4 regions of the Streptomyces sp. NPDC051051 genome follow, and region 1 is predicted to be linked to each of the others. Evidence: riboswitches for the same ligand, from Rfam matches in the RefSeq annotation. Region 1 holds a riboswitch; each other region holds the start of a gene.

What was found. A riboswitch is a leader RNA that binds a small molecule or an ion and turns the genes downstream of it on or off. The one in region 1 is predicted to bind cyclic di-AMP.
Positions count from the first base shown of each region.
Region 2: linked by a shared signal. The riboswitch ahead of AB0N31_RS07195 (transglycosylase family protein) and the one ahead of AB0N31_RS29215 (NlpC/P60 family protein) in region 1 are both predicted to bind cyclic di-AMP.
Region 3: linked by a shared signal. The riboswitch ahead of AB0N31_RS28120 (M23 family metallopeptidase) and the one ahead of AB0N31_RS29215 (NlpC/P60 family protein) in region 1 are both predicted to bind cyclic di-AMP.
Region 4: linked by a shared signal. The riboswitch ahead of AB0N31_RS22340 (M23 family metallopeptidase) and the one ahead of AB0N31_RS29215 (NlpC/P60 family protein) in region 1 are both predicted to bind cyclic di-AMP.

Region 1 covers NZ_JBFBCB010000048.1:47,498-49,689, reverse strand. The annotation lists gene AB0N31_RS29215 (NlpC/P60 family protein) at 1-1,016, opposite strand, end outside; cyclic di-AMP (ydaO/yuaA leader) riboswitch at 1,066-1,241, opposite strand; gene pcrA (DNA helicase PcrA) at 1,473-2,192, shown strand, end outside.
Region 2 covers NZ_JBFBCB010000006.1:158,042-160,233, reverse strand. The annotation lists gene eno (phosphopyruvate hydratase) at 1-271, opposite strand, end outside; gene AB0N31_RS07195 (transglycosylase family protein) at 603-1,313, opposite strand; cyclic di-AMP (ydaO/yuaA leader) riboswitch at 1,317-1,499, opposite strand; gene AB0N31_RS07190 (transglycosylase family protein) at 1,704-2,192, opposite strand, start outside.
Region 3 covers NZ_JBFBCB010000044.1:43,168-45,359, reverse strand. The annotation lists gene AB0N31_RS28125 (GntR family transcriptional regulator) at 1-89, opposite strand, end outside; gene AB0N31_RS28120 (M23 family metallopeptidase) at 278-1,021, opposite strand; cyclic di-AMP (ydaO/yuaA leader) riboswitch at 1,035-1,202, opposite strand; gene AB0N31_RS28115 (pitrilysin family protein) at 1,413-2,192, opposite strand, start outside.
Region 4 covers NZ_JBFBCB010000030.1:977-3,168, reverse strand. The annotation lists gene AB0N31_RS22350 (dihydrofolate reductase family protein) at 1-250, shown strand, start outside; tRNA gene AB0N31_RS22345 (tRNA-Met) at 317-390, shown strand; cyclic di-AMP (ydaO/yuaA leader) riboswitch at 697-856, shown strand; gene AB0N31_RS22340 (M23 family metallopeptidase) at 864-1,898, shown strand; gene AB0N31_RS22335 (aldo/keto reductase) at 2,133-2,192, shown strand, end outside.

The sequences.
Region 1 (2,192 bases):
CCGACGTGGGTGACGTCGGCGTAGAAGAAGACCAGGTCACCGGGTTGCGCGGCGGAGAGGGAGACCGTCGTGCCGGCGTTCACCTGGTCGTAGGTGACGCGCGGCAGGGAGACGCCGGCGGCCTTCCAGGCGGCTTGGGTGAGACCGGAGCAGTCGTAGGAGTCCGGACCGGTCGCACCCCACACGTACGGCTTGCCGATCTGCGCGCGGGCGAACGCCAGCGCCCTCTCGGCCTTGGTGGCGTACGAGGAGTCCGTGGACGTGGAGGGGGACGACGAGGGCGTCGACGTGCCGGTGCCCGCCGGATCCGACGCGCCGGCGCTCTCCTGCTGCGCGGCCGCCGTCTGCGCCGCCTGCTGCTCGGCCAGCTCGGCGGCCTTGCGGGCGGCCTCCTGCCGCTTCCGCTCCTCGATCTTCGCCAGTCGCGCCTTCTCCTCGGCCGTCAGCTGCGACAGCAGCGCGCGGGCGGAGCCGAGCTTCTTCTGGACGGCGGCCTTGGCGGTCCTCAGGTCGTTCTGCGAGTCGGTCAGCGTCCGGAGGCTCTGGGAGGCCTCCTGGCGCTTCTTCATCGTCTCCGCCTGGTCGGCGAAGTAGTCGTCGACCGCGCCCTTCTGGCGGTCGGTCACCCGCCCCATCAGCTGCGTCTGGTCGAAGTAGTCCTGCGGGGAGTCCGCGAGCAGGAGGGTCGCCGTGTCGGGGGCGGAGGCGCCGGTGCGGTACTGGGCTGCGGCGTAGGTTCCCAGCTCCTCGCGCGCGTCGTTGAGCTTCTGCGCGCGCTGCGCGACGTCGTCGAGGAGGGTGTCGACCTTCTTGCGCTGCTTGGTCGCCTTCTCCTTGGCGGCGTTGTACTTCTCGGTGGCCGACTCCGCCTGGCGGTAGAGGTCGTCGACCTTCTTCTCGACCTCCTCCAGGCTCGGCCTGTCGTCGGTGGAGGGGGCGGCGGTGGCCGTCTGCGAGAGCAGGGCCACCGAGGTGAGGGCGGCGGTGGCGAGAGCGGGCGTACGGATGCCTGCCATGCGCGTGCTCGCGGGACGCGGCTTGCGGTGCTGCGACGCCAAGGGAGGCGACTCCTTCCAGTTTCCGCCTACCGGGTTAGCTGTCGGGTTCGGGCGAGGATGCTTCGGAAGGGTTGCCCTACGGCTCGTCCTCCCCGGAGGGGAGTGAGCCGATTCACCCCAAGGTCTCGGTGGGTCCCCGGCTCCGGCTGCCGCGGGGCGCACCGGACTCGGCGGAGGCCGCGCGGCCCGGCGAGGTTCGCCGGAAGGGGTCGAGCGGCCTGCCCGGCACGGTAGCCAACTGGTGTGCCCCCTGTGAAGGTTGGTGGGTGATATGCCCGATACATTTTCGTGACCTCCGGACGGTTTGCCGTCCGCGGTCACCGACGGTGCAAGGGGGGCGCCGGAAGGTGAGGGGTCGGGATGTTTCCCGGACGGCCTCGGGTTGTCGGTGGGGCGGCCTAGACTCGGAGAGCGATGAGCAGCCTCTTTGACGACAGCTTCCTGGCGGACCTCCAGGCCCCCCGCGGCCACGACGAGGAACCCCCGCCACCGCCCGAGGACGATCACTCTCCGGAACCGGTTCCGGACGATCTGTTCGGCGGGAAGTTCGACGTGCCGCCGGACCGGGACACCCACTACCGCGACGGCGCCCCGCGCCCCCCGATCGACGCGGCGGCACTCCTGGAGGGGCTCAACGAGAACCAGCGCGCGGCCGTCGTCCACTCCGGCACCCCGCTGCTCATCGTCGCCGGTGCCGGCTCGGGCAAGACGCGCGTGCTGACCCACCGCATCGCCCACCTCCTCGCCGAGCGGCATGTCCATCCGGGCCAGATCCTCGCGATCACCTTCACCAACAAGGCCGCGGGCGAGATGAAGGAGCGCGTCGAGCAGCTCGTCGGCCCGCGGGCGAACGCGATGTGGGTGATGACCTTCCACAGCGCGTGCGTGCGCATCCTGCGCCGTGAGAGCAAGCGGCTCGGCTTCACCTCGTCGTTCTCGATCTACGACGCCGCCGACTCCAAGCGCCTGATGGCCCTGGTCTGCCGCGACCTCGACCTCGACCCCAAGCGCTTCCCGCCCAAGTCCTTCAGCGCCAAGATCAGCAACCTCAAGAACGAGCTGATCGACGAGGAGGACTTCGCCGCCCGGGCCGCCGACGGCTTCGAGAAGACCCTCGCGCAGGCCTACGCCATG
Region 2 (2,192 bases), on a different contig from region 1:
GGCGCTGCTCGGTGGCGTCGTAGCCGACCAGCTCGGGGCCGATCTGCTCGATGACGGCCAGGACGGCCTTCTCGACGCCCTTGCCCTGGTAGCGGTTCGGGTCACCGTCGCGAAGCTCGATGGCCTCGAAGGCGCCGGTGGAGGCGCCGGAGGGGACGGCGGCACGACCCGTGCTGCCGTCGTCGAGGCCGACCTCGACCTCGACCGTGGGGTTGCCTCGGGAGTCCAGGATTTCCCGGGCTACGACGACGTCGATGGACGGCACGAGCATCTCCTTCTTGGGATGTGACGCTGGTTGTGCGGGGCACGAGCGGGCCGTGACGAGCCCTTGCTGAGCCTTGCGACTAGAGCCTAACCGCCTCGGGGCGTCGGTCGGCCGACCGACCGTCCCGTGGACAGGGAGACGGTACCCATTGTTTCAGCCCGGAACAAAGAGGGTGGCCAACAGAAGGCGGCGAACGGGAAAAGAAAACCCCGCCCGGGTGCGTACGGGGGAACACGCACCGGGGCGGGGGGACCGCGGGGACGGGGGCTCCCTCACGAGGCCCTCAGCGTGACGGGCTCGGCTGCGAGGGGGCTGTGGTCCGGCCGGGAGCCGGATGTCACTTCAGGTGCAGCTGCTGACCCGGGTAGATGAGGTCGGCGTCCTGGACGATGTCCTTGTTCAGCTCGAACAGCTTGGCCCAGCCGCCCTCGACGCCCTGCGCCTGGGCGATGGAGCTGAGGGTGTCGCCCGTGACGACCTTGTACTCGCCGTCGCCCTTCTCGACCTTCTTGCCGGTCGGGGTGGTGACGGTCTTCTGGGACTTGGCCGCCGGGCGCTCGGCGGAGCGGGAGGCGCTCTGCTTCTCGGTGGAGCGGGTGGTGGTCTCCGAGGAGGAGGAGCCGGCCGAGGAGCCGCCGGTGGACGAGCCGGTGGAAGCCGAGCCGCCGTTGTACGCGGCGCCGGACAGGCCCACGCCGCAGACCGGCCAGGCACCCTTGCCCTGGCCCGCGAGGACCTTCTCGGCGATCTGGATCTGCTGGGACTTCGAGGCCTTGTCGGCGGTGCCGGCGTACTGCGTGCCGCCGTACGCGGCCCAGGTGGAGGCGGAGAACTGCAGGCCGCCGTAGTAGCCGTTGCCGGTGTTGATGGACCAGTTGCCGCCGGACTCGCACTGGGCGACCGCGTCCCACTCGGAGGCGGTGGCGGCGGAGGCGTTGCCGGCCGCCATCAGCGGGGCGGCGATGGCGACACCGGTGACCCCGGCGAGCGCGGCGGCGCGGGTGGCCTTGGACGGACGGCGGTGCTTGCCCTTGGCGGAAAACAGCATGGTGGATCCCCTCACCGACGCCTGCGAGGTGAGCTGTCGGGTTCGGGCCGTGTGAGTTGCCCGGCCACTCCCGTCCGGGAGCACTGCTCCCGGGGAGGCGTGGCTTCACCCCGAGCCGTTCCGGTCAGCCGACCGTTACGGCACTTACCTTGGGTCCCCCGCTCCTGCCTACGGCGCTTGACGCGACGACTGTTCCCGGGCTGCCACTGGCAGGATTCGGCGTTGCGACAGCCGGGGCTCGGATTGCCGAGCGGTCACGACCGTAGACACGCGCTCGGCCGAATTTCAAAGACGATCACGCCTTCTGAGACTCATCCCACACTTTGATCAAAACGGACATTCAGCGCGAAGTGTGACGTGAACTCCCGCTGCTTTTCCCGTTTTTCCGCCCTATTCCACCCCTGTGTCGAGCGTCTGACCGGGGGCGATGTTGTTCGGGTCGGCGCCGATGGCGTCCCTGTTCTCGGCGTAGAGGGCGCGCCATCCGCCGTCGAGGTCAAGGGAGTCGGCGATGGAGACGAGGGAGTCGCCGTCGCGCACGACGTAGGTGCCCACCGCGCTGCCGGAGGTGCCCGCGGCGTGCCGGCCGGAGGATGCGGTGGTGGTGCCGTCCGGCACGACCTCGTCGGCGGAGGTGCCGCGGTGACGGCCGGAGGCGAGGGAGCCGGTGTCGACGAGGCTCCAAGAGCCCGCCTCCTGGACCGACTTGTCCGAGTCGTCCACTTCGGGGGTGGCCGTGGGCGAGCTGCCGTCCGCTCCCGAGGTGCCCGCGTCCGCGGCCGTCGGCACATCGGACTTCGAGGAGCTGTCCGGCTTACCGGAGGAAGAGGACGAAGCGGACGGAGAGGTCTCGTCCGTGGCATCCGGGGAGGATTCGGT
Region 3 (2,192 bases), on a different contig from region 1:
TCCTCGGTGAGGCGGCTGCCGCGCTCGTAGACACCCGCGACGATGTCGTCCCGGATGGCCGTGCACACCGAGTGCGCCGGAATACGCATGACCGACCTCCGCCTTAATCCCCGTGAAACGTCGACGATTGACGTGTGTTCCGTGACTCTATTGCAATCAGCGGGAATTTCCGATGGCGGGCCGGAATCCAGGGATATTTTTCGGACAGTACGGTCCCGGAAACGACGAAAGCCCCGGCCGCGCGGGCCGGGGCCGTACGATCTGTCGCCGTACGTCGTCAGATGTGCACACCGTGCTTGCGGAGGTAGGCGACCGGATCGATGTCCGAGCCGTACTCCACGCCGGTGCGGGCCTCGAAGTGCAGATGCGGGCCGGTCACGTTACCGGTGGCGCCGGACAGGGCGATGCGCTGCCCCGGGGCCACCTTCTGGCCCACCGAGACGCTGATGGACGACAGGTGGCCGTACTGGGTGTACGTGCCGTCGTTCATCCGGATCACGACCTGGTTGCCGTAGGCGCCGCCCCAGCCGGCCTCGACGACGGTGCCGAGGCCCACCGCGTGCACGGGGGTGCCGCTGGCGGCGTGGAAGTCGATGCCGGTGTGGCTGCCGGAGGACCACAGCGAGCCGCCGGACCGGTAGCCGGTGGAGACGTAGGAGCCGCTGATCGGCGAGACGAAGGCGTTCAGGCGCTCGCGCTCGGCCGCGCGGGCGGCGCGGACCCGGGCCTCGCGCTCCGCCTCGGCCTGGGCGGCGGCCTCCTGGCGCGCGGCCTCCGCCACGGCGGCCTGCTTCTGCGCGGCGGCCTGGTCGTCGATCCGCTCGGCGACCGTGTCGCCGATCGTGACGACCGGGATGAGGCCGGTCTGCTCGACGGCCTTCTCCGCGGCGAGGGCGGGGCCGGAGGCGACGGTGCCGATGACGCCGGTGGTGGTGAGCGCAGCGATGCCCGCCGCGCGGGCGGTGGTGCGCTTCATCCTGCTGGGACGACGGTGCTTCCCGGTGGCGCAAGTGGACGCCATGAAGTTGAGCGGTCCTTTCCTTCCCTCTCGCCTACCGGGTTAGCTGACGGGTTCGGAGCAGGAAGGTCTCCTACGGACCCCCTCGCGGCTCGCGCGGGCGTCCGATTCACCCCAGGGACTGTCTGGTTGGGTCCCCGGCTCCCCTGGCTCGCGCCGTGGGGGGACTCGGCGATGACTGTCCGGTGCCGCGGACGCGGCGCACTGCCTGACGAACAGCCCGGTTGAAACTAGACGCGGCGGCCGTCGATCCCCAAACAGAACGCGGCTTTTGTAGCGCATGCCACAGGGCAGACAGGCAGCCTTTCCCTCAATTCGGACATCAAGGAGCCCTGGTGGCACATCCGTCCACCAGGGCTCCTGCGCGCGGCCTCACGGCCGCCGGTCCGCGTTCCTACTCCGCGGAGACGACCTTCACCTCACCGATGCCGAGGGCCTCGACCGGCGCCTTGATCGCGGCCGCGTCGCCGACGAGGACCGTCACCAGGCGATCCACCGGGAAGGCGCTCACGACCGCCGCCGTGGCCTCCACGGTGCCGGTCGCGGCGAGCTGCTGGTACAGCGTGGCCTGGTAGTCGTCCGGCAGGTGCTGCTCGACCTGGTCGGCCAGCGTGCCCGCCACGGCGGCGGCCGTCTCGTACTTCAGGGGCGCCACTCCGACGAGGTTCTGCACGGCGACGTCCCGCTCGGCGTCGGTCAGACCGCCCTCGGCGAGGGTGCGCAGCACCTTCCACAGGTCCTCCAGCGCGGGACCGGTGTTGGGGGTGTCGACCGAACCGCTGATGGCGAGCATCGCGGCGCCCGAGCCGTCCGGCGCGGACCTGAGGACCTGGCCGAAGGCGCGCACGCCGTAGGTGTAGCCCTTCTCCTCGCGCAGGACGCGGTCCAGCCGGGAGGTGAGGGTGCCGCCCAGGCAGTACGTGCCGAGCACCTGCGCGGGCCACACGCGCGCGTGCCGGTCGGCGCCGATGCGGCCGATCAGCAGCTGCGTCTGGACGGCCCCGGGGCGGTCCACGACGACGACCCGTCCGGTGTCGTCGGCGGTCACCGGCGGCACCGGCCGCGGCTGGGCCGCGGACCCCGTCCAGGCGCCCAGGGTGTCGCCCAGGAGCGCGTCGAGGTCGACTCCGGTGAGATCGCCGACGACCACGGCGGTGGCCGTGGCGGGGCGGAC
Region 4 (2,192 bases), on a different contig from region 1:
CGGCGCGACCGTCTACAGCAGCCTGGAACCCTGCGCCCGGCGCTCCTCCCGGCCGGCCCCGTGCGCCCGTCTCATCCTCGACGCGGGCGTGCGCCGGGTCGTGACGGCCTGGCGGGAGCCGGACACCTTCGTCACCGACGCCGACGGGAGCGGCCTGCTGGCCGCGGCGGGCGCGGACGTCGTCGTCCTTCCCGAGTACGAGGAGCAGGCGAAGGCGCCCAACGGCCATCTGCTCCGCCGGACCCCCTGACCGGTCCTCCGGGGCCGACCGTGGTTCTGAGCGTCCCCCGCGTGGCGTAGACTGGTGTCACACCGACGCGGGGTGGAGCAGCTCGGTAGCTCGCTGGGCTCATAACCCAGAGGTCGCAGGTTCAAATCCTGTCCCCGCTACTCAAGGCCGAGGGCCGGAATCCTGATCACGGGATTCCGGCCCTCGGTGCGTCAGGGCGATCCTTCCCGTCACGGACGGTGAACGCCTCGGAGCCCTGCGCATAACATCTGAGTCACCATCAAAACCCCGGTGACCGCTGAACCGTTCGGGCGGCCGGTCAACTCGCCCGTTTTTCATCGGTCCTGGGCTGAAAGTCCAGGCCATGAATGTTGTTGATCAAGCCGAACGGCTTGGAATCCCGCCCCCGCGTCTATTAACGTTCGATAACGCAGCGCGGTCGTCCCAGCCGTCACAAGAGGCGGCTCCGCGCGCACGCGTCGAATCCCGCAAGGGAACCGGGGAACCACCAACTTGGGGTGAATCGCGCGGAAGCCGCCGTACAGTCACGGCCGGTATACGCGCGTAGGAGACCTTCCCGCTCCGAACCCGTCAGCTAACCCGGTAGGCGACGGAAGGAAAGGAGCACGCCCGCGTGGCGTCCAACCGGCCTGCCCCAGAAGCCCCCGCCGTGCCCGGCCAGCAGACCTTCGGCTACGGCACCTACCGTACCGACGAGGGCCCCTGGGAGGAATGGAACCCCACCGCGGACTCCGTTCGTCCGGTGCGCGGCAAGCACCGCGTCGCCAAGCAGCGCGGCGGACTCGCCCGCAGCTCCACCGTTCTCGGCGTCGGCGTCATAGCCGCCGTCGGCGGCGCCGGCATGGCCAGCGCCAACACCGGCAAGTCGCCCGTCTCCATCTCCATGCCCGACCTCCCCTCGGTGGGTTCCCTCATCTCGGACGACGACACCCCCGAGGAGACGGCGCCCGCGCTCAGCACCTTCGGCGCCTTCGGCACCGAGGCCGTCGCCGCCGACAGCGCCGACAGCGGTGCCGACGCCGGAGAGGCGCTGCGCAACCGGATCATGGCGCAGGCCGAGTCGCAGCAGACCCAGATGGAGACCAAGGCGCAGGAGGCCGCCGAGGCCGCCGCGGCCAAGGCCGCCGCCGATGCCGCCGCCAAGGCCGAGAAGGAGGCCGCGGCCAAGGCCGAGGCCGCCAAGAAGAAGGCCGCAGAGGAAGCCGCCAAGAAGGCGGAGGCCGAGCGCCTCGCCGAACTGGCCAAGCAGTACGCGCTGCCGACCTCCTCGTACACCATCACCTCGACCTTCGGTCAGGCCGGCGCCTACTGGTCCTCCGGGTACCACACCGGCCTCGACTTCGCCGCCCCCACCGGCACGCTCATCAAGGCCGTGCACAGCGGCACCATCACCTCCGCCGGCTATGACGGGTCGTACGGGTACAAGACCGTGCTCACCCTCGAGGACGGCACCGAGATCTGGTACGCCCACCAGTCCTCCATCGGCGTCAGCGTCGGCCAGAAGGTCGCCACCGGCGACATCATCGGCCGCGTCGGCGCCACGGGCAACGTCACCGGGGCCCACCTCCACCTGGAGGTCCACCCCGGCGGCAGCAGCACCGGCATCGACCCGGCCGCCTGGCTCCGGGACAAGGGACTCAACCCCTGAGAAGCCGCCGGAGAAGCTCCCCGGCGACCCGGACTCCGCCGGGTGCCCCGAGAGTCTCCTCGGGATCCCTGCCGGTCCCTGAGAGTCTCCTCGGGGCCCTGCCGGGTCTCCCGAGGTCTTCCGGGAAGTGTCACGGGGGTCGGTGAGGTCTACGCCCGGATGTTTCCCGGATGTTCGTGAACCCTGGCCGGAGGCGCGGAATGCGCGCCTCCGGCCAGGGTGTTGTCATCGGACATGACGTCCCTGCGCAAGCTCGGCTCCTCCGGCCTCGAGGTCTTCCCGCTCGCCCTCGGC